DNA from 2 places in the Neisseria benedictiae genome. Region 2 is predicted to be linked to the other one. Evidence: predicted binding sites of a transcription regulator. Region 2 holds the regulator's gene; the other holds the start of a gene.
What was found. The regulator sigma-54, encoded in region 2, starts transcription at its own class of promoters, with help from an activator protein. The targets are predictions, from matches to a motif close to CTGGCACGCTTCATGCTT.
Positions count from the first base shown of each region.

Region 1: the regulator sigma-54 is predicted to act here: its motif matches at 2,287-2,304, upstream of Q3O12_RS08465 (acyl-CoA dehydrogenase family protein).

Region 1 is NZ_CATQFV010000064.1:49,771-64,993, reverse strand. It holds gene mfd (transcription-repair coupling factor) at 1-2,175, opposite strand, end outside; gene Q3O12_RS08465 (acyl-CoA dehydrogenase family protein) at 2,385-3,812, shown strand; gene Q3O12_RS08460 (hypothetical protein) at 3,834-4,130, shown strand; gene mltB (lytic murein transglycosylase B) at 4,018-5,106, shown strand; gene Q3O12_RS08450 (site-specific recombinase) at 5,227-7,224, opposite strand; gene Q3O12_RS08445 (BCCT family transporter) at 7,522-9,549, shown strand; gene Q3O12_RS08440 (fatty acid--CoA ligase) at 9,639-11,192, opposite strand; gene Q3O12_RS08435 (hypothetical protein) at 11,243-11,371, shown strand; gene Q3O12_RS08430 (SGNH/GDSL hydrolase family protein) at 11,441-12,634, opposite strand; gene patB (peptidoglycan O-acetyltransferase PatB) at 12,631-13,614, opposite strand; gene Q3O12_RS08420 (MBOAT family O-acyltransferase) at 13,625-15,061, opposite strand; gene Q3O12_RS08415 (sugar transporter) at 15,190-15,223, opposite strand, start outside.
Region 2 is NZ_CATQFV010000049.1:73,283-88,505, forward strand. It holds gene gyrB (DNA topoisomerase (ATP-hydrolyzing) subunit B) at 1-1,358, opposite strand, end outside; gene Q3O12_RS04810 (mechanosensitive ion channel family protein) at 1,623-2,495, shown strand; gene Q3O12_RS04815 (M3 family metallopeptidase) at 2,583-4,619, shown strand; gene Q3O12_RS04820 (hypothetical protein) at 4,636-4,896, shown strand; gene Q3O12_RS04825 (hypothetical protein) at 5,040-5,312, opposite strand; gene Q3O12_RS04830 (manganese efflux pump MntP) at 5,327-5,893, opposite strand; gene Q3O12_RS04835 (hypothetical protein) at 6,212-6,565, shown strand; gene Q3O12_RS04840 (REP-associated tyrosine transposase) at 6,541-7,041, opposite strand; gene Q3O12_RS04845 (pilin) at 7,460-7,903, opposite strand; gene Q3O12_RS04850 (hypothetical protein) at 8,488-8,652, shown strand; gene Q3O12_RS04855 (hypothetical protein) at 8,721-9,002, opposite strand; gene Q3O12_RS04860 (hypothetical protein) at 9,214-9,402, opposite strand; gene katA (catalase KatA) at 9,478-10,992, opposite strand; gene rpoN (RNA polymerase factor sigma-54) at 11,340-12,683, shown strand; gene hpf (ribosome hibernation-promoting factor, HPF/YfiA family) at 12,758-13,051, shown strand; gene Q3O12_RS04880 (DUF4274 domain-containing protein) at 13,241-13,825, opposite strand; gene murU (N-acetylmuramate alpha-1-phosphate uridylyltransferase MurU) at 14,097-14,792, opposite strand; gene hpaC (4-hydroxyphenylacetate 3-monooxygenase, reductase component) at 14,812-15,223, opposite strand, start outside.

The DNA.
Region 1 (15,223 bases), on a different contig from region 2:
GCGCACGCCGAAGCGGTGTTCTTCATCGATAATGACTAAACCTAAGTTTTTGAATTTTATATCGTCCTGCACCAATTTGTGCGTACCGATAACAATATCGACCGTGCCGTCCGCCAAGCCTTCCAGTGCGGCTTTGGTGGCTTTGCTGTTATTGAAACGCGAAAGGCTGGCGACTTTCACGGGGAAATCGGCGAAGCGGTCGGCGAAGTTTTGCGCATGTTGCTCCACTAGAAGCGTGGTCGGTGCGAGTACGGCAACTTGTTTGCCGCCCATTACCGCCACAAACGCGGCGCGCAGGGCGACTTCGGTTTTGCCGAAACCGACATCGCCGCACACGAGGCGGTCCATCGGCTTCGCCTGTGTCAAATCTTTAATCACGGCGGCAATGGCAGCGGCCTGGTCTTCGGTTTCCTCGTAGCCGAAGCCGTCGGCAAAGACCTGATAGTCCAACTCGTTGATTTCAAACTTGTGTCCCGATTGGGCGGCGCGTTGGGCGTAGAGGTTGAGCAACTCGGCGGCGGTATCGCGCGCTTTTTCGGCGGCTTTGCGCTTTGCCTTGTTCCACGCGCCGCTGCCGAGCTTGTGCAGGGCGACGTTTTCATGCGCCTGACCGGAGTAGCGGCTGATTAAATGCAGTTGCGAAACAGGCACATAAAGCTGCGCTTCGCCCGCGTATTCGAGCAACATCATTTCGTTGGTTTCATCGCCCAAGTCCATTGTGACCAAGCCCATATATCGGCCGATGCCGTGTTCTTCGTGTACAACAGGATCGCCGATATTGATTTCGGCAAGGTCGCGCAACAGGCCGTCTGAAACAGCGGCGTGTTTCTTACGCTGATGTTTGCGCGAGCGGGCGACATATTGATAAAGATCGGATTCGGTAATGACCGCGATGTTTTGATCTTCTAATTTAAACCCGTATGCCAACGGCGCGACCGTAATCATCAGCGGCTCGTGCGCCGATAAAAAGCCCTGCCAGTCGGACACAGGTTTGGCCTTCAAACCGTTTTGCTGCAAGAAGCCGAGCATGGTTTCTCGCCGTCCCAGACTTTCGGCACACAGCAGAATCCGTCCTTCAAATGCCGTCTGAAAGTCCTTCAATGCCTGCAACGGCTCGTCGGCTTGGCGGTTGACGGCAAGGTCGGGCAGGGCGTGTTCCTTGCCGGAAACATCGGGCAGCACTTGTCCGTAGTTTTTCAGACGACCTGCGAACACATCGGCAGAGAGATATAAATGCTGTGGAAGCAAAGGCGGATAGGTTTCGTCGCCCTGCGCCATGGCGTAACGCGATTTGACGTCGCTCCAAAAGCGGTTTGCTTCGGCGTGAACGTCGCCCAAAGAGACAAACAGCGCATCTTCGCCGATATAGTCAAACAGCGTTTCCAGCTCGTTTTCAAAAAACAGCGGCAGATAATATTCCACGCCTGCGCCGAAATGACCGTTGCTGACGGCTTTGTACACGGCGGCATCGTTCGGATTACCATCGACTTCCTCGCGGAAGCGGCTGCGGAAAATCTTTTGCGCCCCGCTGTCGGTGGGGAACTCGTGCGCCGGCAGCAGGCGGATTTCGGAAACGGGGGAGATGGTGCGCTGCGTTTCGGTATCGAAGGTTTTGATGCTGTCGATTTCATCATCAAACAAATCGATGCGGTAAGGCATCTCGCTGCCCATCGGGAATAAATCGACTATACCGCCGCGCACGGCAAATTCGCCTGCCGCAACAACGTGGGAAACATGGTTATAACCTGCATCCACCAAATCACTTTTCAGACGGTCTATATCCAAAGTCTGCCCCGTTTTCAGCCAAAACGTGCGCCCTGCCAGAAACGGCACAGGTGGCAGCTTCTGCATCGCCGTGGCAACCGGCACGAACAACACATCCGCCGCGCCGCTTTTAATCTGCCACAACGCCGACAAGCGCTCCGATACCAAATCCTGATGCGGAGAAAAACGCTCGTAAGGCAGCGTTTCCCAGTCCGGCAGGAACACCGCCGTATCATGCGGACGGAAAAACAGCCAGGCCGTCTGAAGGCGCAACGCCTGTTCCGCATCTTGGGTCAAGACAACCTTGAGCTGCTTATGCGGCAAATAACGCGCCAAAGCCAAGGACAGCGAGCCTTGCGAAAGATTGAGCCAACGGGATTTTTCACGGGGTTTTGGGATAGGGTAGGTCATGGCGCGGAAATATTTTAGATACGGAGGCAAACGGCAATTTTAACACGATGGCGATAATCTGATGCCGTCTGAAAGATTGATTAGCATGCAAACAGTGAAGCGGATTGTTAGCTGTCATACTTTGTGGTAAATTTTAGTAACTAAACTCTAAAATTATGGGCGGCGGTTTGATAAAACTGCCCGTTAATAGAAATTAACCGGAAAATATGATGACACACACTGAATCAAGCGCGCAGCCGTCAACCATGGACACGGCTGCTTTTTTAAAGTACATCGAATCCGCATTCCGCCGCATTTTTTCAGACGGCATCAATCTCATGCAATACCTGCCCGAAGACAAATGGCTTGCCTTGAAGCAGGCTGGTTTGCTGTTGCCCTTCCTCGACAAAAAACACGGCGGCCGCAGGGGCAGCCAGTTTGAAATTCAGGAAGTATTGCGAATTGCGGGGCATTACGGCGTGCCCGTTACCCTGCGTACCGGCATCGAGGGCGCGCTGGTGTTGCAGCCCCTGCAAGAATTCGGCGACGAAGCGCAAGTCGCGCAAGGTCTGGACATGGTTTTCAAAGGCGAGGGCGGCGGTTTGGGTGTTACCGAACCCGAAACCTCCGGCGCGGCGATTGCCCGCGAAATGCAGTCCTACTACGAATATACCGACGATAAAACCATTTACGTCAACGCCGCGAAATACTGGCAGGGCAATTCGCAAAGCGACTTCCTCCTCGTTGCCGCCAAAGAGCGCAAAAACGGCAAACTCGCCAAAATCATCGACCTGCTGCTCGTCCCCAAAACATACATCCGCTGCGAAACCCTCGCATCCGAAGGCCTGCGCGCCGTCCGTTACGCCGTCAACCGCATCGATGCCCAAATGCCTGCAGCCGCCGTGATGAAACTCTCTCAGGGCGACGCGGCCGGTTTGCGCGCGTTCCAAAACATCTTTATCCGCAGCCGCCTGCAACTGATTGGCATGACGCACGGCATTATGGAATACATCCTTGAAAACCTGAACCGATACGTCCGCCACGACATCAGATTCGTCGATTACGAACGCCGCGAAATCCAACGCCGCCATCAGGTTTCCGAGATTCTTTACCGCTATGTCTGCCGTTCCGTTTCGCCCGTCGCGACCGTCGCCCATCAATTGATGGAGGCGAACATCGTCAAAACCCTCGCCACGGAATACACTTACGCCGCCGCGCAAATGTTGCAAAAACTCTTGGGCGCGAAGGGTTTTGAACGCGGACACACCGCCGGCAATATCGCTATCGACATCCGCCCCTTCACGATTTTTGAAGGCCCGAACGATATGCTTTATGCCGAAATTTACGACCAGTTCGTCCGCGCCACCGCCGAAGAAAAAGAAGCTGGCATCAGGTTGGACAAAAACCAAACCCTGCTCGACCGCCTGCAAACCGATGCGCGCTTTGCCGCCGTTGCCCGAAGCTGCACCTTGCCCGAAGACATCCGCAGCTTCTTGAAGGAACACACCCTGACCGACGCCTGCGCCTTGCAAAAAGTCTTTATCGGCAAAATCATCGCCCGACTTTTCGCCTTCGTTCAGGCGGAACACGAAGACACCGCAGCCTTCTTGTCAAACGACATCCGCAAAGACATCTTGGACTGCCGATATTGCGGATAGCGGGCAAATACGGCGCAGGCAATGCCGTCTGAAGGGGGAACGTGCCTTCAGACGGCATTTCCGGCGGCGGCACACGGATTTCGGGCGGTGCAAAAGGCAACGCGCGGCATTCCGCAAAGCCGCCGATTGCGCCGGATGCCGCATTTCGCGCCGCGCCCTTGTTTTGCTACATTTCCCACTTACCTTATTTGTTCGGAACATATTGATGAAAAAGAGAAAAATACTGCCGTTGGCAATTTGTTTGGCGGCTTTGTCTGCCTGTACGGCGATGGAGGCCCGCCCCGGGCAAATGAAGCCCAAGCCCCCCCGCGCGGATGAAATGAAAAAAGAAAGCCGCCCCGCGTTTGACGCGGCAGCCGTACCGGTATCCGACAGCGGGTTTGCCGCCAATGCAAATGTCCGCCGTTTTGTGGACGATGAAGTCGGGAAAGGGGATTTTTCCCGGGCGGAATGGCAGGATTTTTTTGACAAAGCGGCTTACAAGGCGGACATCGTCAAGATTATGCACCGACCCTCCACATCGCGTCCGTGGTATGTGTTCCGCACGGGAAATTCGGGCAGGGCGAAATTTCACGGCGCGCGCCGGTTTTATGCGGAAAACCGCGCGGTTATCGATGATGTGGCGCAAAAATACGGCGTGCCTGCCGAGCTTATCGTGGCGGTTATCGGGATTGAAACGAATTACGGCAAAAATACGGGCAGTTTCCGTGTGGCGGACGCATTGGCGACCTTAGGCTTCGATTACCCCCGCCGCGCCGGGTTTTTCCAAAACGAATTGGTCGAGCTTTTAAAGCTGGCAAAAGAAGAAGGCGGCGATGTTTTCGCCTTTAAAGGCAGCTATGCGGGCGCAATGGGGATGCCGCAATTTATGCCTTCGAGCTACCGGAAATGGGCGGTGGATTATGACGGGGACGGACATCGGAACATATGGGGCAACGTCGGCGATGTCGCGGCATCGGTTGCCAATTATATGAAACAGCACGGTTGGCGCACGGGCGGGAAAATGCTGGTGCCGGCGACGTTGGCACCGGGTGCGGATGTTCAGGCAATCATTGACGAAAAAACCGCCCTGACGCGGACGGTGGCGGATTTGAAGGCGTACGGCATCATCCCTGGCGGAGAGCTTGCAGATGATGAAAAGGCGGTTTTGTTCAAATTGGAAACCGCACCCGGTGTGTTTGAATATTATTTGGGCTTGAACAATTTTTATACGGTATGGCAGTACAACCACAGCCGGATGTATGTAACGGCGGTCAGGGACATTGCCAATTCGCTTGGCGGCCCGGGATTGTAGTGTTTTTTAAAATGCCGTCTGAACCGAAACGCGGTTCGGACGGCATTTTTGCATCCTTTATGGGGATTTACGCATCAGGGCGGTATTCGGGGCGAAGCCCGCTTCAGACGGCATTGCCGGTCAAGGCTTGTCCGAAGGAGGGTGTCCCTGTCCTTTGGCGGGCGGGAGGAAAAGTATGCAGGGATTGCTTTTAATCTGATTCCAAAAACTTTTGATCAGGTTGCGGATGCTGCCGATTTTCGTGCCGCGCGAGCGCAGGGCGACGAAGAGGGCGAGGCTGAAGCTGACGCAGAGGTTGACCAGGCCGATGGCGAGGACGCTGAAAATGCCGAGTACGAACGTGCCCAAGCCGACGTTGCCGCTGACGGCGGCATAGCCGAGGTTGGCGGAGGAAAAGGCGACGTGGCGGATGTCCAGCGGCAGCCCGAGTAGGTGTCCGAAATAGCCGGTCATACCCAAGAGCATCCCGAAGATGAAGTTGCCTGCCAGCGAGCCGTAGTGTTTGTGGATATAGGCGGCGAGGACGCGGCGGGGGCCGGGGCGCATGATTTTACGCAGCAAGGGGTTGAAGGGCAGGCGTTGGCGCAGGTTGAGGTAGTCGGCGCGGTTGTCGAAAAAACCTGCGATGATGCCGGAGCAGAACAGCCACAAGCCTGCAATGGCGGCATACCACAGCGTCGGGTAAGCGATGATGTCTATGGATTTGAACTGGTAGGCAGCGGTGCGGGCATCGAGTATGGGCTGCCGGTACAGATGGGCATAGCCGAACGATATGGCGCACGCCAAAAGGATGGCGATGGAAACGTTGCCGAAGACGGCGACGCTTTGGGAGCGGCATACGTCGATGAGGAGCTTGGCGAGCTTGTTGTCCACCGCTTTGCCGCCTTCGTTGAGATCGACCTGTTCGGCAAAGCTGGCGGCAGTCATCGCGGGCTGTTTGGTGGCGACTGTGCAGTGCAGCATATGGATGATCATAAAGCCGATGCCGTAGTTGAACCCCGCCGACAAGGAGGCGAGGAAGGGGCTGAGGCCGAGTGTGCCGATGCGGATTTTGAGCAACGCCATCAGGGCGATGATGATGCCGCCGCCTGCCGCCGAGTAGAACATTTTGAAATATTCTTTGCGGTTGCGGGTGATGTAGTGTTCGCCGTGGTGGCTTTTGTTTTCGGTAATGCTGCGGGCGAGCATACGGATGCTGCTGCGGCGCAGGTGGCGGGTGCTGTATTGTTCGACCGCCGCGTAGATGAGGGAGTTCATCAGCGCGATGGTCAGGCGGTTGCTGTTGCCGGCACCGGTTTGGATGTCGGTGAGCAGCTTCAGACGGCCTACGGTCTGCCGGAGCCGTTCGAGCAGGTGGGCGACTTTGACCGACGAACCGGAGCCGGCGCCCGTCCCTTTGCGGCGCAAATAGTCAATCTGGCTGAAACATTGGTCGAACATCACTTCGAGGTGGGCGGTGTCGTAAGGCGCGGTGCCGTTGCGGTAGTGTTCGACCAGTTTGGCGGTTTCGCGTTGGAGGGCGACGAAGGAAGAATCGGCTTCCAGCAGGCGTGGGGCGATGCGGATGAGGTCGGGCTCGATGGCTTCGGATGCCGTCCAGACAGACAGCATTTCGATGGCGCGCAAACGCGCATCGGCAAGGCGGATGCCCGCCGTCTGCAATTTGGACGGCTCGGCGTGGCTCCGGATGAGTTCGTATAAAACCAGCCATTGGCGGATATTGAGCGTTTGCAGCCATTTGTCGTCGTTTTCGGAATGGAAAAGATAAAGGAAGACTTCGCCCAAGTTGGCAAAATCTTTATATGACGGGCTGAAGCGTTCGTATATGCGTATGCCCATTTCCCGGGCAAAGCTGTGGCGCGAGAAGATGCCGAGTTTGATGAGTGCCGGATAAATGTGTATTTGCGCGAGCCAGATGTAAAAACACCGGCTGAAGCGGGACAGCAATTCCCTGTCTTGTTTGAATGTGTCGATAATCAGGTCGAAACGCTCCCCCGCACATTTTTTGCCGCCACGGCGCAAAAATTTAATCAATGCGTTGAGGACGTTGACAAAATCGGTATGTCCGAGGCTTTCCGAAAGCAGGGGGCGCAGGTTTTGAGGGGTAATTTTCTTCATATCAGCCATTGTACCGCATCGGCAATCCGGCGTTAAACGCCCCGATGGCGGGGAGGGAGCGCCTGCGGAAGGCGGCGCATTTTCCGCCAGTTTGAAATCAAACTATATTAATGATATAATAAATATCGATAAATCAATCTGATAGAGTAATCCGTATTGATTTTTAATTTTTTCGATTATAACAATTTCGGCCGGTTTGTGCATTTCGTCATCCGGAAGCCGGTATTTTGCCGGCAGGTTTTGACCGCTTTGCCCGATGACCGGGTTTGTCTGTTTTTAACAAAGGAGTGAGAAGGTTTGTCCCTGTCTGAATTTATAGAAAGCCGAACGTCATTTAATCCGATGGTTATTTTGACGACTTTGTTTTTCGTGTGTGTTTTGGTGGTATTGGTTTTAACCGTGCCGGATCAGGTGCAGATGTGGCTCGACCGGGCAAAAGAAGTCATTTTTACCGAGTTCAGCTGGTTTTATGTTTTAACGTTTTCTATTTTTCTGGGTTTTCTGCTGATACTCTCGGTCAGCAGTTTGGGAAACATCAGGCTCGGACGGGATGAAGATGTGCCGGAATTCGGCTTCCTGTCGTGGCTGGCGATGCTGTTTGCGGCCGGGATGGGCGTGGGCCTGATGTTTTTCGGCGTGGCAGAGCCGTTGATGCATTATTTTTCGGACATTACGGCCGGTACGCCGGAACACAGGCAGCAGCAGGCATTGCTGCACACAGTGTTCCATTGGGGCGTTCACGCCTGGTCGGTGTACGGTACGATTGCGTTGGCTTTGGCTTATTTCGGTTTCCGCTACAAGCTGCCGCTTGCCCTGCGTTCTTGTTTTTACCCCCTGTTGAAAGAAAAAATTTCCGGAAGGTTCGGCGATGCCATTGATATTATGGCGTTGCTTGCTACTTTTTTCGGCATCATCACCACATTGGGGTTCGGGGCTTCGCAACTGGGCGCCGGATTGCAGGAAATGGGCTGGATTGCCGAAAACAGCTTCAGCGTGCAGGTTTTGATTATCGCCGCCGTCATGTCCCTCGCCGTCGTTTCGGCAATATCCGGGGTGGGGAAAGGCGTGAAGGTGTTGAGCGAGTTGAACCTGGGCCTTGCGTTTTTGCTGCTGTTTTTTGTTTTGGCGGCGGGCCCCACTGTTTACCTGTTGTCGGCATTCGGCGACAACATAGGGAACTACCTCGGAAATCTGGTGCGCCTCAGTTTTAAAACTTATGCGTACGAACGGGAACACAAGCCGTGGTTTGAGTCTTGGACGGTGCTTTATTGGGCGTGGTGGTGTTCTTGGGCGCCGTTTGTGGGTTTGTTTATCGCGCGTATTTCAAAGGGGCGCACCATCCGCGAGTTTGTCTTCGGGGTTTTGCTCATCCCCGGCCTGTTCGGCGTTTTGTGGTTTACCGTCTTCGGCAATACGGCGATTTGGCTGAATGACGGGGTTGCGGGGGGAATGCTCGAAAAGATGACCTCCTCTCCGGAAACGCTGCTTTTTAAATTCTTTAATTACCTCCCCCTGCCCGAATTGACGAGCATCGTCAGCCTGCTGGTCATTTCCCTGTTTTTTGTAACTTCTGCCGATTCCGGGATTTATGTCCTGAACAATATTACCTCTCGGGACAAAGGCTTGAGCGCGCCACGGTGGCAGGCGGTTATGTGGGGCGTGCTGATGTCTGCCGTTGCCGTTTTGCTGATGCGCTCGGGCGGGTTAGGCAACCTGCAATCTATGACCCTGATTGTTTCCCTGCCGTTTGCCCTGCTGATGCTGATAATGTGTTTCAGCCTGTGGAAAGGCTTGAGTGCGGATAAGAAATATTTTGAGACCCGGGTTAACCCTACCAGTGTATTTTGGACGGGCGGCAAGTGGAAAGAACGGCTGGTGCGGATAATGAGCCAGACGCAGGAGCAGGATATTTTAAAATTCCTCAAACATACCGCATCGCCCGCTATGCACGAGTTGCAACGGGAGCTTTCGGAAGAATACGGCTTGAGCGTCCGGGTCGATAAGATGTTTCATCAGGACGAGCCCGCAATCGAGTTCGTTATTCGGAAAGAGACGATGCGCGATTTTATGTACGGGATTAAGTCTGTCGGGCAGGATGTATCCGACCAGTTGATTAACGACGGCAACCTGCCGCATATCCGGCACCAGACAACTTACAAACCCTACGCTTATTTTTTCGACGGGCGCGTCGGGTACGATGTGCAGTATATGAACAAGGACGAGCTGATTGCTGACATTTTGAAAAATTACGAACGTTATTTGATGTTGTTGGATGATGTCGGTCAGGAACTGATGGCGCACGAGCAGGTGGAATTGGCAGAGTAAATGCCTTCCCTCCGGCGTTTGCCAAAAAAATGCGGTGAATCAGATTCACCGCATTTTTTTGCCGGACGGGGCTTCAGACGGCACGGCGTTCATTTGTTTCCTTCAAACTGCTCCTTCAGCACCCGTTTCAATACTTTGCCCGTAGCGTTGCGCGGCAGCGCGTCTTTAAAGTGGATCTGTTTGGGGATTTTGAAATTTGCCAGCACGGTACGCAGGTGGCGGCGGATTTCGTCCTCGCCCAGATTCATACCTTCCTTCAATTGGACGAAGGCGACGATTTCCTCGTCGGCATAACGGTCTTTCACGCCGATGACGGCGGCGGCTTCGACGGCATCGAGTTTGTAGATTTCCTCTTCGATCTCGCGCGGATAGACATTTTGACCTTTGGAAATAATCAAATCTTTTTTGCGGTCGACGATAAAGATGAAGCCGTCTTCGTCTATGGTAACGAAATCGCCCGTTTTCAACCAGCCGTTGACGATGGTTTCATCGGTGGCGGCAGGCATATTGAGGTAGCCCCGCATCACCGAACCGCCCCTGACGATCAGTTCGCCCACTTCGCCGCGCGGCACTTCGACCAATTCTTCATCGACGGCTTTGACTTCCAAACCGGGAAGGGGGATGCCGACGCTGCGGGCTTTTTGCCTCTCGGGCGTATTGACGGCGACGACGGGCGAGGCTTCGCTCAGTCCGTAGCCTTCCAGCAATTTGGCGCGGGGGAACTTGGCTTTGAAATCGAGGATGGTTTGTTCCGCCAAAGGCGCGCCGCCGCTGATAAACAGGCGGATGCGGTTGAACCATCTGAAATACCAAGGGATTTTCGCCTTGCTCATCGCGGTGTAAATCGCGGGCACGCCCAAAAACACGGTCGCGCGTTTGAGCAGTGCCTGTTTCAAAACGTTGGAAAACGGGAAAACGGATTTGACCAAAATAATCGAACACGCCATATAAATCGGCAGCAGCACCATAGCCGTCAGCGTGAAGCTGTGGAACATCGGCAGGAAAACGATAAAGCGGTCGCGTTTGGAAATTTTAAAGATGCGTTCGATGCCGTTCAGGTTGGCGAACAGGTTGGCGTAGCTGATTAGCGCGCCTTTGGGATGCCCCGTCGTGCCGGAGGTATAGATGATATGTGCCAAATCATTTATCCGGGGTTGTCGGCCCAAGTCGGGTTTCTCGGGGAAGCGGCGCACGTCTTCAAAAAAGGCATCGCCTTCCGCCGTTTCGCCGGCCGGCCGGCTTTGGCCCGTCCAAATGATTTTTTCGACGGGCGTTTGCGCCTTCAAGCCCGCCAATTCTTTGGACAGGCCGGCCGAGGCGAACAGGAAGCGCGCCTTGCAGTCGTTCAGGATATACGCGTATTCGCTGTTTTTCAAAAATGTGTTCATCGGCACGGCGACCGCGCCGATGGCGGAAACGGCGAAATAGGCGGTAATAAATTCTGTGGAATTGGAAACCGCCAGCGCGACTGTGTCGCCGAACTTCACGCCGATATTTTGCAGATACGCCGCGACGGCTTCGGCTTCCTGCTTGAGCGCGCGGTAGGCGGTTTTTTCCTTGCCGTCGAACACTGCCGTGCCGTTGCCGTTTTTGCGGCAGGCGGCGGTCAGCATTTCGTAGAAATTGGCATAAGTCCGGTTCATGAAACTTCCTTTATGGTTGCGGACGGCGAACGCCCTCATTTGAAAACAATATGCCGTCTGAAAACGGAAGGCGGCAGTTTATCATCTTTGCCTTCAGACGGCATATCAAACGCCGCCTTTGCGCCGTATGCCGGAGGTTCGCCCCCGTCCTTCCTATGTCTGACCTGAATGCCGTCTGAAGCAATATGAAGGTATGCGTTTCAGACGGCATCCCCCTGTTGTGGAAATACCGTCCGACCCCTGTCCGATTATTGCCTGATTGCGGCGGAGCGGACGAGTTCTTCGAGGCTGTCGGCGAGCATTTCCGCCGCGCGCCGGTAGCCTTTGGCGGAGAAGTGTACGCCGTCTTTGGCGGCCCATCCTTGGTTGAGCCAGTTTTTCATGCTGCAAACGCCACCCATCGCGTTTTGCCAAGACCAAAACATCGTCTGCCCCTGACGGGCGACGCGCCGCTGCATCTGTTGGACTTCGGTCAGGCGGGCGGGGCGCGTGCCGCATACGCCGAGCGTGTTTTTCAGGGATTCGGGCGCGCCGAGGATGAGGATGCCGGCGGCAGGCAGGCTGTCTTGGATTTGACGGACGGTATCCAGCCATTTTTGTTCGGTATCGGCAATGTCGATGTTGCTGCCGAAGGCTTCGTTGGTGCCGTAGGCGAGGATGACCAGGTCGGCGCCGGTTTGGGCAAGGTCGCCCATCCGGCCGGCACGCCATTTCGACCATTGGGTCAATTGTGCGCCGTTGATGCCCATGGCGGAAACGGTAATGCCGCCGGCGGGATTTTCGATATTGATAAATCCGATGTCCCACGGCATTTCGGTGTGTATGGTCAGGGGCAGTGCCGCGCGGGTGTCCAGTACCTGCCAGCCGCCGCCGTTGGCGGAGACGGTGTTGCCGTTGACGGTCAGGGTTTGTTCGGCGAGCAGGGGCTTGGCAAACAGGGAAACACGCTGCCTGCCTGCCGTGCCGTCCGATGCGGTCAGGGTCATACTGCCGCCGCTGCCGGTTTGGGCGAGGATGCCGCCGAGGGGGAAGTCTGCTGCGGCACTTCGGCTGTTGAGGCTTTGCCAGTTGCCGTTATAGCGGACGGCCGCCATACGCTGCCCTTTGACGTTGGCGGGGTAAACCCAGCCTATGCCGCCGTCGCCCCAAGTTTTTTGCAGACGTTTGCGGAGGCTGTCGGTAAAGAAGTCGCCGGCGGTGTGCGAGTCGCCGATTTGCAGGATGCGGAAGGTCTCGCCGCTGCCTTGTGCGACGGATCGGAGTTTTTTCATCCAAGGCGAGGCGGCGGCGTTGCCGTAGTCGGTCAGCAGCCCGTTTGTATCGGTGTAGGGGGCGGACGGGAAAACGGTAACGGTGTCGAGGCTGACGGAGGCGACGGGCAGGGCTTCTGCCTGTATGGCGGCGAACAGGGCGGAAAATGCGATGAAGTGTTTGGGGTTCATGGCTGTGTACTTGATGGTTGCGTACTTGGTTCAAAAACGATTTTTTCCATTATTTTTGCCGCCAGCAGTTTTTGTCCTTCGGCGGTAAAGTGTATGCCGTCCTTGCTGCGGTAGCGGACGGGTTTGCCGTTGACGTTGACGGAGTCGGTGTAGCGGTCTTCCCCGCCGCTCAGAGTGTGCACGGTGGGAATCAGGATGATTTTACCTTTCAGGTGTTCCGAAAGCAGTTTGTCGAGGTAGCGCATCTGCCCGTCGAGCTTGGCTTTTTTCATATAGGGGATGCCGAGCCAGACGACTTGGACGCGGTGCGTGTGTGCGGCTTCGAGGATGCGGTCGACGCGTTTCAGGTATTCTTGCGCCCATTCGTCGGAAGCGAATTTGAGGTAGCGTTTGCCGACGGGGAAATCCCACGGGTCGTTCGGGCCGAGGAAGACGGCGAGCACGCTGATTTCGGGATGTTTTTTCAGGGTTTCTTCAATCGTTTTCGGCCAGTCGAAGAATGAGGGGTAGGACAGCCCCGTGCTTTGTTTGCTGAGGTTGACGGATTCGATGCCGTATTGTTGTTTCAGGCTTTTTTGCACGAAAGGGGCAACGCCCTGCATCAGCGAGTCGCCGGCGAAAAAGACTTTGTCGCCGCTGCGGACGACGGCGGCTTCGGTGTCTTGTTTCCATTCAGTTTCACCGGTTTGAGGGACGGCTTCGGATGCGGCGGCTTCAGACGGCATATCTGCCGAACCGCCGTCTTGAGCCGTCGGTGGCGTTTCGCCGGACAGGAAGGCTTTGATGCCGTCTGAAAAGGCGTAGGCGTTTTCTTGCAACGCCGCACCGCCCCGCCACCATCCGTAGGCGGCAAGCGGTTCGAGCGGACTGTTGCGGTGGTAGGTCTGCTGCCAGTAGGCGTTGATGGGGTTTTGGCTGAACCACGCGGCAATTAGGGCAGACATCAGTATGGAGGCGAAAAGGGAAAGAAAGTTTTTCATGTCCAAACCCTTAAAAATTGGCATAAATAAAGCCGGGTATCCCCGAGGGGGCGAGGACGATAATCAGCAGCAGGATGATGGAAATCGGGATAAACCACAGCCACATCGGGATTTTTTCCAAACCTTTGACCGCGCCGTCGAAAGCGCGTTGCAGGTAAGGGTAGAGCAGCATCACGGATGCAAACGAGGCAAGCAGCAGCATATCCGCCCGTTGCGGCGCGTTCCAGCCGCCGGCATTGGCAAAGAGCGCGCTGAAAACCGCGCCTGCATCGTCGGGGCTTGAGGTATTGAAGACGACAAAGCTGAGGCAGACAAAATGGAAGGTAACAAACCACGAGAGCGGCGCGAGGTATTTCAGACGGCATAGTGCGTCGCGTCCGAAATAGCGGTCGCCCGTGTTGAGCAGCACCAACGCCGCGCCGTGCAGCGCGCCCCAAATGAGGAAGTTCCAGCCGTAGCCGTGCCAGATGCCTGAGAGCACCATTGCCGCCATCAGGTTGAGCTGTGTCCGCAAAAAGCCTTTTTTGCTGCCGCCCAAGGGGATGTAGATGTAGTCGCGTATCCAAGTGGAAAGGCTGATGTGCCATTTGTCCCAAAATGCGCGGATGTTTAAAGCACGAAGCGGTGTGGAGAAGTTTTTGGGCAGCCTAAAGCCCAGCAGCATTGCCATGCCGATAACCAAATCGGAATATCCGGAAAAGTCTAAAAAGAGTTGGAAGGTATAGCCGTACACGCCCGCCAATACGCCCCAGCCGTCGAATTGGGCGGGGTTTTCAAATACGGGCGACACCCAGTTTTCCGCCAGCATCCCCGCCAGCCACCATTTTTTGGCAATGCCCAGCAGAATCAGGGAAACGGCGAGTGCGGGGCGGACGGGTGAGCGCGGTTGGCGGGTGCGGATTTGCGCCAGTGCGCCTGCCTGCTCGCCGTCTGCGCTTTTGAATGCGGCGGCGCGGATAATCGGACCGGAGGTAACGGTGGGGAAAAAACTCAGGTGCAGCAGCAGCTCGTGCCAGCCGAAACGCGCGGCGTGCGGGGCGCGGAAGCAGTAAACCAGATAGGCGAGCGACTGGAAGGTGTAATACGAAAGCCCCAGCGGCATCAGGATGTCGATTGCGCCGCCTTTTCCGGCATATTGGGCAATCAGCGGCCGGAAAAAGTCGAAATATTTGAAAAAGCCCAAGACGGTCAGCGAGGCGGCAATGCCGCACCCCAGCCAAAAGCGGCGCGTACTTTCGCGATCGGAACGGAGCAGTTCGCCCAAAAGGTACACGCAGGAGGAATAAAGGACGACGATTGCCGTAAATACGGGACCGATATGGTAGAGCCAGCCCATACCGGCAGCTAAAAGCAGCAGGTTTTGGACGGACGGGTATTTCGCCAAGCCCCAGTAAATCGGCAGGAAGGCGAGAAAGAAGAGTGCAAATTCGACAGACAGCAGCGGCATAAACCATCCTTGGAACAAAAAATAGGCGTTCAAACACGGCAAAGCCCGTTATTTTAAGCAGGGGCGGATATTTCTTCAATCAAAATGCCGTCTGAAGGGCGGGAGGGGCTTCAGACGGCATCGCGCGGTCAGGTTCGGATATGGCGGTTCAAATTCAGGCAG
Region 2 (15,223 bases):
ATTTTGCCTTTGAGCGGCAAAATGGCTTGGAATTTGCGGTCGCGGCCTTGTTTGGCAGAACCGCCTGCGGAATCGCCCTCGACCAGATAAAGTTCTGACAAGGCAGGGTCTTTTTCTTGGCAGTCGGCGAGTTTGCCGGGCAACCCCAAGCCGTCCATCACGCCTTTGCGGCGGGTGATTTCGCGGGCTTTGCGGGCGGCTTCGCGCGCGCGCGCGGCATCGACGATTTTGCCGGTGATGATTTTGGCTTCGTTCGGATTTTCTTCGAGGAAGTCGGTCAAGGCTTGGTTGATGACTTCGTTGACGACGGGGCCGATTTCGCCGGAAACCAGTTTGTCTTTGGTTTGAGACGAGAATTTGGGGTCGGGCAGTTTGACGGACAACACGCAGGTCAAACCTTCGCGCATATCGTCGCCGGCGGTTTCCACTTTGGCTTTTTTGGCGACTTCGTTGGCTTCGATGTAGCTGTTGATGGTGCGCGTCATCACTTGGCGCAGCGCGGTCAGGTGCGTACCGCCGTCGCGTTGCGGGATGTTGTTGGTGAAGCACTGCACGCTTTCCTGATAGCTGTCGTTCCACTGCATCGCGCATTCGACGCTCATGCCGTCTTTCTCGCCGAACGCGTAGAAGATTTTTTCGTGCAACGGCGTTTTTTTGCGGTTCATGTATTGCACGAAACCTGCCACGCCGCCGGAAAGGGCGAAGCTTTCGTGCTTGCCGTCGCGCTCGTCGGTCAATTCGATGTCCACGCCGTTGTTCAGGAAGGAAAGTTCGCGGATGCGTTTGGCAAGGATGTCGAAGCTGTATTCGACGTTGCCGAAGGTTTCGCTGCTGGCGAGGAAGCGTACGGTTGTACCTTTTTTGTCGGAATCGCCGACAACCTTCAACGGCTCTTCGGTTTCGCCGCGCACGAAGCGGACGAAGTGTTCTTTGCCGTCGCGGTAGATGGTCAGCGTTACCCAGTCGGACAGCGCGTTGACGACGGATACGCCCACGCCGTGCAGGCCGCCGGAGATTTTGTAGCTGTTGTTGTCGAACTTGCCACCCGCGTGCAACACGGTCATGATGACTTCGGCGGCGGAACGCCCTTCTTTCGGGTGGATGCCGGTGGGCATACCGCGCCCGTTGTCGGCGACGCTGACGGAATGGTCGGCGTGTATCGTTACCGTGATTTTGTCGCAATGTCCGGCGAGTGCTTCGTCGATGGCGTTATCCAATACTTCAAACACCATATGGTGCAGGCCGCTGCCGTCCTGCGTGTCGCCGATGTACATGCCGGGGCGTTTGCGTACCGCTTCCAAGCCTTCGAGCACCTGGATGCTGTCGGCGCCGTATTCTTCGTGTTTTTGTTCAGTCATATTTTTTGCCGGATTTTGAAAAGATTTTGCGATGCCGCCAAAACAGTCCGCGCCTTGTGGAAAAAGCGGGCGGGACGGCGTATATAATTGTGTATTATAGCCGATTTTGCCGCCTGATTCAGCGTTATCCGCATCCGGATGCCGTCTGAAAGGGCGGGCGGCGCATTGGCGGCCGGTATGGGCGCGTGATTTGCCGGCGAAGTGGCAAAAGCGTTTTTTTGCCACTAAAATCTACGCCCTAAACTTTTCGGACAGGGTGCAGAAATGGAAATATGGAATCTTCTGAACACTTGGCTCGATGCCGTCCCGATACGTGCGGAGGCGGCCGAATCCGTGGCGGCGGTTGCGGCTTTGCTGCTGGCGCGCGCCCTTCTGTTGAATATCCACTTCAGACGGCATCCGGATTTCGGCATCGAAAGCAAGCGGCGGTTTCTGGTGGCCAGCCGCAATATAACGCTGCTTTTGGTGCTGTTTTCGCTGGCATTTATCTGGTCGGCGCAAATTCAAACGCTGGCTTTGTCGATGTTTGCGGTGGCGGCGGCGGTCGTCGTGGCGACAAAAGAACTGATTATGTGCCTGTCGGGCAGTATTTTAAGGTCTGCCACCCAGCAATACTCGGTCGGCGACTATATCGAAATCAACGGCCTGCGCGGGCGTGTGGTCGATATCAACCTTTTGAACACGCTGATGATGCAGGTCGGCCCGAACCCCTTGGTCGGACAGCTTGCGGGAACCACCGTTTCTTTCCCCAACAGCCTGTTGTTGAGCCACCCCGTGCGCCGCGACAATATTTTGGGCGACTACGTCATCCATACGGTCGAAATCCCCGTTCCCATCCATTTGGATTCGGATGAAGCCGTATGCCGTCTGAAAGCCGTACTCGAGCCCTTGTGCGCGCCCTACATCCCCGCCATTCAGCGGCATTTGGAAAACGTGCAGGCGGAAAAACTGTTTATCACGCCCGCCGCCAAACCGCGCGTTACCCGCGTGCCGCACGATGACAAGGCATACCGCATCATCGTCCGCTTCGCCTCCCCCGTTTCAAAGCGGCTGGAAATCCAACAGGCGGTTATGGACGAATTTTTGCGCGTACAATACCGCCTGTTAAATCATCCCGCCGGCTCCGAAACACTTTAACTTTCCCCATCCGGCACCATTTCCGGCTTCAGACGGCATATTGCCGATATGCCGTCTGAAGCACAACACACAAAGGAAACCCATCTTATGACTGACAACGCACTGCTCCACTTGGGCAAAGAACCTCGTTTCGACCAAATCAAAACCGAAGACATCAAACCCGCCCTGCAAACCGCCATCGCCGAAGCACGCGAACAAATCGCCGCCATCAAAGCGCAAACGCACACCGACTGGGCAAACACCGTCGAACCCCTGACCGGCATCACCGAACGCGTCGGCAGGATTTGGGGCGTTGTGTCGCACCTCAACTCCGTCGCCGACACGCCCGAACTGCGCGCCGCCTACAATGAATTAATGCCCGAAATCACCGCCTTCTTTACCGAAATCGGACAAGATATTGCCTTATACAACCGTTTCAAAACCATCAAAAATTCCCCCGAATTTGCAACGCTTTCCCCCGCACAAAAAACCAAACTCAACCACGACCTGCGCGATTTCGTATTGAGCGGCGCGGAACTGCCGCCCGAACAGCAGGCAGATCTGGCGAAACTGCAAACCGAAGGCGCGCAACTTTCCGCCAAATTCTCGCAAAACGTCCTAGACGCAACCGACGCCTTCGCCCTCTACTTCGACGACGCCGTACCGCTTGCTGGCATTCCCGAAGACCCGCTCGTGATGTTCGCCGCCGCCGCGCAAAGCGAAGGCAAAACAGGCTACAAAATCGGTTTGCAGATTCCGCACTACCTTGCCGTTATCCAATACGCCGACAACCGCGAACTGCGCGAACAAATCTACCGCGCCTATGTTACCCGCGCCAGCGAACTTTCAGACGACGGCAAATTCGACAACACCGCCAACATCGACCGCACGCTCGAAAACGCCCTGAAAACCGCCAAACTGCTCGGCTTCAAAAACTACGCCGAGCTGTCGCTGGCAACCAAAATGGCGGACACACCCGAACAAGTTTTAAACTTCCTGCACGACCTCGCCCGCCGCGCCAAACCCTACGCCGAAAAAGACCTCGCCGAAGTCAAAGCCTTCGCCCGCGAAAGCCTGAACCTCGCCGACCCGCAGCCGTGGGATTTGAGCTACGCCGGCGAAAAACTGCGCGAAGCCAAATACGCGTTCAGCGAAACCGAAGTCAAAAAATACTTCCCCGTCAGCAAAGTATTAAACGGACTGTTCGCCCAAATCAAAAAACTCTACGGCATCGGATTTACCGAAAAAACCGTCCCCGTCTGGCACAAAGACGTGCGCTATTTCGAGTTGGAACAAAACGGCGAAACCATAGGCGGCGTTTATATGGATCTCTACGCCCGCGAAGGCAAACGCGGCGGCGCGTGGATGAACGACTACAAAGGCCGCCGCCGCTTCGCCAACGGCACGCTGCAACTGCCCACCGCCTACCTCGTCTGCAACTTCACCCCGCCCGTCGGCGGCAGGGAAGCGCGTTTGAGCCACGACGAAATCCTCACCCTCTTCCATGAAACCGGACACGGCCTGCACCACCTGCTCACCCAAGTGGACGAACTGGGCGTGTCCGGCATCAACGGCGTAGAATGGGACGCAGTCGAACTGCCCAGCCAGTTTATGGAAAATTTCGTTTGGGAATACAATGTCTTGGCGAAAATGTCCGCCCACGAAGAAACCGGCGTTCCCCTGCCGAAAGAACTCTTCGACAAAATGCTCGCCGCCAAAAACTTCCAACGCGGAATGTTCCTCGTCCGCCAGATGGAGTTCGCCCTTTTCGATATGATGATTTACAGCGAAGACGACGAATGCCGTCTGAAAAACTGGCAACAGGTTTTAGACCAAGTGCGTGAAGAAGTTGCCGTCGTCCGCCCGCCCGAATACAACCGCTTCGCCAACGGCTTCGGCCACATCTTCGCCGGCGGCTATTCCGCAGGCTATTACAGCTACGCGTGGGCGGAAGTATTGAGCGCGGACGCATACGCCGCCTTTGAAGAAAGCGACGACGTTGCCGCCACAGGCAAACGCTTTTGGCAGGAAATCCTCGCCGTCGGCGGATCGCGCAGTGCGGCAGAATCCTTCAAAGCCTTCCGGGGGCGCGAACCGCGCATAGACGCACTGCTGCGCCACAGCGGCTTCGACAACGCGGCTTGATCGATGTGAACAAAAAATGCCGTCTGAAACAATCAAACAGTGTTTCAGACGGCATCAGCATTTGCGCGGTTTCGCCATTTTCACAAAAACAGCAAGCCAAAATCCCGTCATTCCCCAAAAACAAAAAAATCAAAAACAGAAATCCCGTCATTCCCGCGCAGGCGGGAATCCAAAAACTCAAAGTTGCAAGAATTTATTAGAAATGGCTGAAACTCAACGAACCCGGATTCCCACTTTCGTGGGAATGACGGGGGAGGGGTTGCTGTTTTCCCGATAAATGCCCGCAACCTCAAATCCCGTCATTCCCCAAAAACAAAAAAAAATCAAAAACAGAAATCCCGTCATTCCCGCGCAGGCGGGAATCCGGACTGGTCGGTACGGAAACTTATCGGATAAAACGGTTTCTTTAGATTTTACGTTCTAGATTCCCGCTTTCGTGGGAATGACGCGGAAAAGTTGCTGTGATTTCGGATAAATTTCCGCAACGTTTAATTTCCGTTTTACCCGATAAATGCTCGCAATCTCAAATCCCGTCATTCCCCAAAAACAAAAAATCAAAAACAGAAATCCCGTCATTCCCGCGCAGGCGGGAATCCAGGTCTGTCGGTGCGGAAACTTATCGGATAAAACGGTTTCTTTAGATTTTACGTTCTGGATTCCCGCTTTCGCGGGAATGACGGAATATTTTTGCATTTTATTTTCCGACATCATTGAATCAAACCCAAATGCGACAAGAGCGTCCAAGTGCCGATGGCGATCAACACCAAACCTCCGGCAAACTCGGCGCGTTTGCCGAACAATCCGCCCAACGCCCTTCCCGCCGTCAACCCGAACGCCACCATCACCGTCGTCGCCATACCGATGACGGCGGCGGCAAAGGCGATGTTTACCTCCATAAACGCCAAGCCCACCCCGACGATCATAGAGTCGATGCTGGTGCCAAAAGCAGTCAGAACCGTCAACCACCAGCTTTCCCGTTTGTTTTCCCGCGCGTCCTCCGCCTCGTCCGACAACCCTTCGCGCATCATTTTCAGACCCAGCCCGCCCAGCAGGACGAAAGCCGCCCAATGGTCCCATTCGCTGATAAACGGCTTGGCATAAAAACCGCCTACCCAGCCTGCCAGCGGCGTGAGCGCTTCAACCGTGCCGAACACCAAAGCCGTTGCTGCAATTTTGCGCGGAGGCATTCTGACCGCCGCACCCTTTGCCAGCGCGACGGCAAACGCATCCATCGACATCCCCAGCGCAATCAAGAGCAAAGCGTAAAGACCCATAACGCACCCGTCCTTAAAAAGGGCGGATTATAGCAAAACAGCAAAGTGCGAAAAACGCCGCGCGAAAACCCGTATTCCGTCATTCCCACGAAAGTGGGAATCTAGTGGGCGTAGGGTAGATGTGTAGGGTGGATGTGTAGGGTGGATGTGTAGGGTGGATGTGTAGGGTGGGCTTCAGCCCACCAACTCCACCAACTCCGCCAATTCCAAACGGCATCAGTTTGTCGGTATTTGGTGGGAATGGTGGAATAGGGAATTTACGGGATTGGGAACGTTGGTGATACGTAGAGTAGATGTGTAGGGCAGGGCGTAGGGTGGATGTGTAGGGTGGGCTTCAGCCCACCACTCCCACCAATCCCACCCAACCCAAACCAACCATTCCGCCAATCCCCGCCAAAAACCGAAACCGCCGAATCCCGACGGTTCGCCAAAACCCTTGATGTGGTGGAGTTGGTGGAGTTGGTGGGAGTGGTGGGAATGGTTTGGTGGGAATGGTTTGGTGGGAATGGTTGGATTGGCGGAGTTGGTGGAGTTGGTGGGCTGAAGCCCACCCTACAGCCCAACCTACGCACCTACGCCTCACCCTACGTCCCGCCCGACGCATCTGCCCCGCGTCCGTCCTGCGGATTTTGGCGGCGGCGGGAGCTTTACCCTCCCCAATCCAAAGGGTAAATGCCTTTTTCAACGTCTTTGAAGAAGGAAGAATAACGCCATTCCTTCACACTCGCCGCATACCCGTGTTTCACGGGGTTGAAATAAATATAATCCCGGTGGTTGTTTAAATCTTGTTCGTCCCGGATCAGGTGTTCCCAAAACCTGCGCTGCCAAATGCCGGCTTCGCGTTTTTTTGTTTTACTCCCGTTGGGGGCGCGGCACTCTTTGGGGATGAGTTGGGAAAACCGGGTTTTCAAATATGCAATCCGTATCGGGTAATCGTGATCGCCTTCCGGCAGCCGCATAATGAAATGCAGGTGATCCGGCAAAATACAAATTGCCGCCGTTTCAAACGGATAACGTGTTTTCGTTTCACGATAGGCGAGGCGCAGCCTGTCGATATGCCGTATCAGGTAATCCTTCGTCCTGTCTTGTAAAGCCAATGTGAAAAAATAGTGCGCCCCGCGCGTGAAGTCCCTCCGGTAGTTTGACATATTTATCCCCTTTTTAACCCGACGGGCGGAAACCTGTATTATTCCTTGTTTTCAGGGCGTGTGGGAGGATTTTTAGGGGATTTGCAGGGAAATGTGTAGGGCGGATAAGTAGGGCGGGTGTGTAGGCTGTAGGGTGGGCGTAGGGTGTTTCGTAGGGTGGGCTTCAGCCCACCATTCCGCCAATCCAACCATTCCCACCAACCCAAACCAACCATTCCGCCAATCCCCGCCGAAACCCGCCGAATCCCAACGGTTCGCCAAAAATCCTTGATGTGGTGGAGTTGGTTGGGTTGGTGGAATGGTGGGCTGAAGCCCACCCTACAGCCCACCCTACGGCGGCAAAGGGGAATAGAAAATGCCGCCCGAGCGGTTCGGGCGGCATTTGTTTTCACGGCCAGGTCAAACCCGGTCATTGTCATTATTTGCGGCAGGAAGACGGCAGGAATTTGTTGTCCACAGTACCTGCTTTACAAGTCCACTCGAACGAACCGCTGTTTTGTTTACCCTCCAAAACCAAGGTTTTTCCTGAAATGTCTTTGTTCACACCGGAAGTGTTCATGGTGGAGGTAATTGTGGCACTGGTTGCGCTGCCAGAAACTTCTACCTTGTTCACATACTTACCTTTAATCGTAGAGGCAGTAGCAATACCTGCGGAAGTATTGTTGGCAGGGAACGTGCCGTTGTCGGAATAATACTCGACCACTGCGGCTTTTTGACCTTCTGCCAAAGTCAGGGCTTCGGACATTTGGGCGCGCGCGGTGTAGTCTTGGTATGCGGGCAGGGCGACGGCTGCCAAGATACCGACGATGGCGATGACGATCATCAGCTCGATCAGGGTGAAACCTTTTTGGATTGCTTTCATTTGGATGACTCCTGTTTGAAAATGTTTAAGTTTGATTGAAAATCTGCGGTATCTGCCGCAAACGTAAACCCGTAATGTATTTGACCGATGGTTTTTTTGGTTCGGCTTGCCTTCTTACAAGCAAGCGGCGTGCCAAAAACGGGTTCGGCTCGGCATTTTACAGAATATTTTTTTATTTGTCTGTTTGGTATGGGTATTTTTTTATATCAACGCGGCGCGGCTTGCGGCGGAATAATGCGGCGGGCTGACGTTTTTTGTCAGTTGTAACAATTTTTGTCAGTTTCGGGCTGACATTTTTTGTCAGATTGGGATTTTGGGAGGGGGATTGGCGGAGCCGGCGGAGTGACGGAAACCCGTATCCCGTCATTCCCGCAAAAGTGGGAATCTAGAAACTCAAAGTTGCAAGAATTTATTAGAAATGGCTGAAACTCAACGAACCTAGATTCCCGCCTGCGCGGGAATGACGCGGAAAAGTGGGTTGTAGGGCAGGTTGTAGGGTGGGCTTCAGCCCACCAATCCGACAAATCCGACAAATCCGACAATCTTACCTGTGCCGTTACGCGCCGCCTTGTACCGACAAACCGATGCCGTCTGAAAACGGCGGAAATGATGGGATTAGCGGATTGGCTTGTTTGGGTTGGGTTCGGTTGGTGGAATGGTGGGGTTGGTGGGCTGAAGCCCACCCTACGTCCACCCTATCGCCCGTCCTATGCATCTACCTTACACATCCGCCTTATGTGAATACCTAAACCGTCATTCCCGCGCAGGCGGGAATCCAGACCTGTCGGCACGGAAACTTATGGGGAAAAAGGTTTCCTTAGATTTTACGTTCTAGATTCCCACTTTCGTGGGAATGACGGGATTTTGGTTTCCGTGCGGATGGATTCGTCATTCCCGCGCAGGCGGGAATCCAGGTCTGTCGGCACGGAAACTTATCGGGGAAAAAGGTTTCTTTAGATTTTACGTTCTGGATTCCCACTTTCGTGGGAATGACGCGGAAAAGTGGGTTGGTGGGATTGGTGGAGTTGGTGGGAATGGTGGGCTGTAGGGTGGGCTTCAGCCCACCGCCTCCGCCGCCTCCGCCGCCTTCAGACGGCATCGGTTTGCCGGTACCGGTAAGATTGGCGGATTGATGGGGTTGGTGGGAGTGGTGGAGTTGGTGGGCTGAAGCCCACCCTACGCCCACCTTACAGCCCATTCTACAGTCCGATACGGCTTACTGAATCGTCAGAAATACCTAAACCGTCATTCCCGCGCAGGCGGGAATCCAGACCTGTCGGCACGGAAACTTATGGGGAAAAACGGTTTCTTTAGATTTGACGTTCTAGATTCCCACTTTCGTGGGAATGACGCGGAAAAGTTTTCGTGCCGGTTTGAACCGGTGGGGATGGCGCGGGAATGACGGGATATTTTGTGTTTAATAAAAAACGCCCGCCGAAGCGGCAAAGGCGGACGGGGAAATGCCGTCTGAAACGGTCAAACGACGTTTCAGACGGCATTTTTATGCCCGGTTATTTCCGGTAGCGGACGGCGCGGGACAGGATTTCTTCAATTTCCATCCACATAATGCCCCCTTACAGCAAACCGGCCTGACCCAGTGCGGGATCGGTCTCGCGGGCGGCTTGTGCGTCTTCGACAGTCAGTCCGAGGGCTTTTGCCACGCCTTCACCGTATGCCGGATCGCAACGGTAGCAGTTGCGGATATGGCGGTATTTGATGAAGTCGGGCGCATCGCCCATGGCGGCGGCGGTGTTGCCGAACAAAGCCTGTTTCTGCTCATCGTTCATCAGGTTGAACAAGGCACGCGGTTGGCTGAAGTAGTCGTCATCGTCTTGGCGGTAGTCCCAGTGTGCCGCGTCGCCGTTGATTTTCAAAGGCGGTTCGGCGAAGTCGGATTGTTGCTGCCATTGGCCGAAGCTGTTGGGTTCGTAGTGCGGCAGGCTGCCGTAGTTGCCGTCGGCGCGGCCTTGGCCGTCGCGCTGGTTGCTGTGAACAGGGCAACGCGGACGGTTGACGGGGATTTGGCGGAAGTTCACGCCCAAGCGGTAGCGTTGCGCGTCAGCGTAATTGAACAAACGCGCCTGCAGCATTTTGTCGGGGCTGGCACCGACACCGGGAACAAGGTTGCTCGGTGCGAAGGCGGATTGTTCCACATCGGCGAAGAAGTTTTCGGGATTGTGGTTCAACTCGAATTCGCCCACTTCAATCAGCGGATAGTCTTTTTTCGGCCAAACTTTGGTCAAGTCAAACGGATGATAAGGTACTTTTTCCGCATCGGCTTCAGGCATCACTTGGATGTACATCGTCCATTTCGGGAAGTCGCCGCGTTCGATGGCTTCGTACAGGTCGCGCTGGTGGCTTTCGCGGTCTTCGGCGATGATTTTGGCGGCTTCTTCGTTGGTCAGGTTTTTAATGCCTTGTTGGGTGCGGAAGTGGAATTTCACCCAGAAACGTTCGCCCGCTTCGTTCCAGAAGCTGTAAGTATGCGAACCGAAGCCGTGCATATGGCGGTAGCCGGCGGGGATGCCCCGGTCGCTCATGACGATGGTCACTTGGTGCAGGGCTTCGGGCAGCAGCGTCCAGAAGTCCCAGTTGTTTGTTGCGGAACGCATATTGGTGCGCGGGTCGCGTTTGACGGCCTTGTTCAGGTCAGGGAATTTACGCGGATCGCGTAGGAAGAACACGGGCGTGTTGTTGCCGACCACATCCCAGTTGCCTTCTTCGGTATAGAACTTCAGCGCAAAACCGCGGATGTCGCGTTCCGCATCGGCTGCGCCGCGCTCGCCTGCCACGGTGGTGAAACGGGCGAACATCTCGGTTTTTTTGCCGACTTCGCTGAAGATTTTGGCGCGAGTGTATTGGGTGATATCGTGTGTTACGGTAAACGTACCGAACGCGCCCGAACCTTTGGCGTGCATACGGCGTTCGGGGATGACTTCGCGCACGAAGTCGGCGAGTTTTTCATTCAGCCACAAATCCTGCGCCAGCAGGGGGCCGCGCGGGCCGGCGGTTAGGCTGTTTTGATTGTCGGCAACAGGCGCGCCGTTGTTCATGGTCAGATGGGTTACAGGGCATTTGGAGGTAGTCATCGCTCTTGTTCCTTTTCTCAGGTTGGTCAAATGGGGGTAAACGGCTTACAGTACGATTTGGCAGAAAGCGTATTCGTAACTGGTTTCTTGATTGCAATAAATTTCTTGAATCGACATTTTGTTTTCCTTTTATTTAAACTATGAAAGCAACTATACACCAAGATTTTCGCTATTAAAACTATGAAATCGATTTAATATTGTTATAAGCAATCGGTTTTTGATTTCCGTTTGTTTTTTGTTATCGAACGGAATCCGAACCCGCTCATTAAAACCATTTATAATGCAATGACGCTTTGCGGCATTTTTTGCGCCGACAGACTGAAAATAACAATTTCCCCCACATTATCATGACCTTACTCGGAATAAAGCTCAAACAGACCCAGCAGCTCAACCAGCGGCTGCAACAATCTTTGCGCGTATTGCAGATGTCGGGTATCGAACTTGAACGCGAGGTCGAAAACTGGCTGTCGGACAATCCCCTGCTCGAACGCAAAGACACGGATGAATTTTCCGATGCCGAGTTCAGCCATTACACTGCGCCTGCCCGTCAAATCGGCGGAGACGAAGGCGAAGATATGCTGTCCAACATTGCCGGCGAAGAAGATTTCAAGCAATACCTGCATGCGCAAGTATGCGAACACCCGCTTTCCGATCAAGAATCCGCCTGCGTCCACATCCTTATCGATTTCCTTGACGAGCAGGGCTACCTGACCGACAGCATCGAAGACATCCTCGACCATACGCCCTTGGAGTGGATGTTGGATGAAGCAATGCTGAAACAAGCCCTGACCGCATTGAAAAAATTCGACCCGGCAGGCGTGGCTGCCGCCGATTTGAACGAATCGCTGATACTGCAGATAGAAAGATTGGGCGAATGTGCTGCCAAACCCTCCGCCCTGCATATCGTCCGAAACGCCCTCGACAGCATTGACGGCAACCGCAGCCAAACCCTCGCACGAATAAAAAAACGCCTGCCCCAAACCGACAGCGGCACACTCGAAGCCGCACTCGACCTCATTGCTTCGCTCAATCCCTTTCCCGCCGCCGGTTTTGCCTCGTCCACGCCCACGCCGTATATCCGACCCGATGTCTGCGTGGAGGCGGATGGAAACGGCTGGAAGGTGCGCTTCAACGAAGATGCCCAACCCGTCTTGCAACTCAACCGCGAATATTGCGAACTGATGCCGTCTGAAGGCGTTTCCCCCGAATGGAAGGAAAAAATCAGCGAAGCCAGACAGCGTATCGATTCGCTCGAATTGAGGAAGGCAACCGTCGTCCTTCTTGCCGAATACATCGTTAAACATCAGGCAGACTTTTTCACTTTTGGCGAAATCGGACTCGTCCCCCTGCTGATGAAAGATGCCGCCGCCGAATTGGGCGTGGCAGAAAGTACCGTTTCACGAGCCGCCAACCAAAAATATTTGTCTTGCCCGCGCGGAGTGTTTGCGCTACGCTATTTCTTCACGCAGGCAGTTCAAATGGAAGAAGGCAAAGAAGCCGTCAGCCAACACGCCGTTAAAGCCGCACTCTCCCAGCTTGTCGGCAGCGAAGACAAACGCAAGCCCTATTCTGACGAGGCACTCGCCAACCTACTGGCTTTCCGCGGCATGGAGGTTTCCCGCCGCACCATTGCCAAATACAGAGAATCCCTTGAGATTCCGGCAGCACACAAACGCAAAACCGCAGAATAATTTTTCAACACAATGCTACAACCCGTTTTTCCGTTCCGTCGCCGACGGACAGAACCCACCGAAGGAGCTGTATCATGAATCTGAAAATCACCGGTCTGAATTTTGACGTTACCGAAGCCATCAAAAACCACGTTTCCAAGAAACTGGAGCGCATCAACCGCCACGCTTCGGACATCATTTCTATAACTGTAACGCTGTCTGTGGAAAAAGCCGGCCATAAGGCCGAGGCAGACGTACACCTTGCCGGTAAAGACCTGCACGTCGAGTCCGACGGTCAGGACATGTATGCCGCCATCGACACCCTGACAGACAAACTTGACCGCGCCGTATTGAAACACAAAGAAAAAAGCGGCGAAGTCCGCAACTGACCGAATCGGCAAAATGCCGTCTGAAACAGATTTCCGTTTCAGACGGCATTGTTTATCCTGCATAACCAAATATGAAGCAAATCCACCTTATCTTGAACCGGTTTTGATACTCAACTCCATGAACTTTTTAACGATAGCTTAAGGTTATCGTTAAAAGGTATTACCCCGACAAACTGGGATTTATCTTTTTTATTCATCCAAAGCGTTGTAAAGCTTGTCCATAATTACAGAAAGGGCTTCTGGAATTCCTTCATCCCAGTCTGGACTTCCAAGAATTTCACCATCTAACGCCTTAAACATTACTTCTGGTATTTTTGATTTTGCTTTACTATCGTCATATCCTTTTGTCCAATCATGTCCTCCAGAATATAAATCGTTAGTCGGATTAAATGCATAAATTTGATCATTATAAAAATCAGAAAGATAGTTTGTTTCAATGGTATCTAAAATATCATAATCTTCTAAGCCCCATGAATATTTTTCTTCGCATTCTTTTCTGTCCACACAGTTCTCTTTATAAAAATCAGGTGCCATGTACCAGTACAAATAAAGGATTGTGCCTCTGTCAGTATCCGGCTGATCAACTATCCACTGGATTACTTTTTTAGAATTATCAAAGTTCCAACTTATTGCCAATAGCTGTCTTTCTTTCGGAGTATTTTTCTTAAGAAAATCAATAATAAGCTCTGTGCTTAATTTCTCAAATCCATCGTCATCAATTTTGACTTCGTCCCATTCAAAATCGTCATTGAGAATATCACTTATCGTTAACATACTGTACCTCCTAAAATTTCGATTTGTAACTATCTTTTTTTGAACAAATATCTGTCATTTACTATCAGAACCCGTGGAATTATATCGTAATTATTTTAATACACTATTCAATTACCAGCTCTACATAATCCCCATCTTCCTTATTGTATACATGCTTATTTACGATATATACCTCCGCACAACCTGTTCCGAAAACCTTTAAAGATGCAATGCATCAGTTAAGACGGCTGCAATAAGAAAACGGGACGCACATCCGCGTCCCGTTTCCGTTTTACTTCCAAGTCGCTGCAACGGCTTGAGCCTCCTTCAGACGGCATACCGTGCCGACATCCAGCCACAAGCCCGTATGCTTCTGTCCGCTCACGCGGTTTTGCCGCATTTCGTTCCGCAATACGGGCGCGAGTTTTGCCACACTGCCCGCTTCGATTCCGTCAAACATTTCAGGACGGTAAATACCCACACCGCTGAATGTCAATCCGTTGCCGCCGGATACTTCCGACTGTACGCTTCCGTCCGGCAGCAGGGAAAAATCACCGTCGGGATGGTGCGGGGGATTTTCCACCAGCCACAAATGTGCGGAAATATGCTCGGGCAGGGACGATGCCTTCCGGTGCACCGCTGCAAAATCAATATCGGTCAGCACATCGCCATTGACAACCAAAAACGGGGCATCGCCCAACAGCGGCAATGCCCGTGCGATACCGCCTGCCGTTTCCAAACCACCTGCGGGTTCGGGCGAATAGGCGATGTTCACGCCATAAGCCGAGCCGTCGCCCAAAGCATCTTCTATCTGCCGACCCAGCCAAGCGTGGTTGATGACGATTTCGGTAAACCCTGCCTGCTTCAGACGGCATAAGTGCCAACCGATTAGGGGCTTACCCGCCACATCGAGCAGCGGCTTCGGAGTGGTATCGGTCAAAGGGCGCATACGCTCGCCGCGTCCTGCCGCCAGTATCATCGCTTTCATATATATATCTGTCCGAATATCAGTCTAAAGATCTAAACTGCCGTCTGAAATAAAGCAGCGCCGGACGTTTGCCCACGCAATTTTTAATTTCGTCGAGCCTGACGTAAAACACAAAATGCGTGCCGATTTCATGTTGGCCGACAATATGCCCGTGCAGGTGCGCCAACGCGCCCTCTATTTCAAGTTGTCCCGTTTTGCCGCGATGCCAAATATGGTAGGCAAACCGCTCTTCGGGCGACAGGTCGGTCAGCCCGGCAAAATGTTCGGCAACATCCTGATGTTCGTCCGCCAGCGTATTGATGCAGAGGCTGCCGTTTTCCGATAGTATCGGGATGATACGGGCTTTACGGTTGATACACAGCATCACGGTCGGAGGCTCGTCCGTAACCGGTGTAACCGCAGTCATCGTGATGCCGTAACGTCCTGCCGAT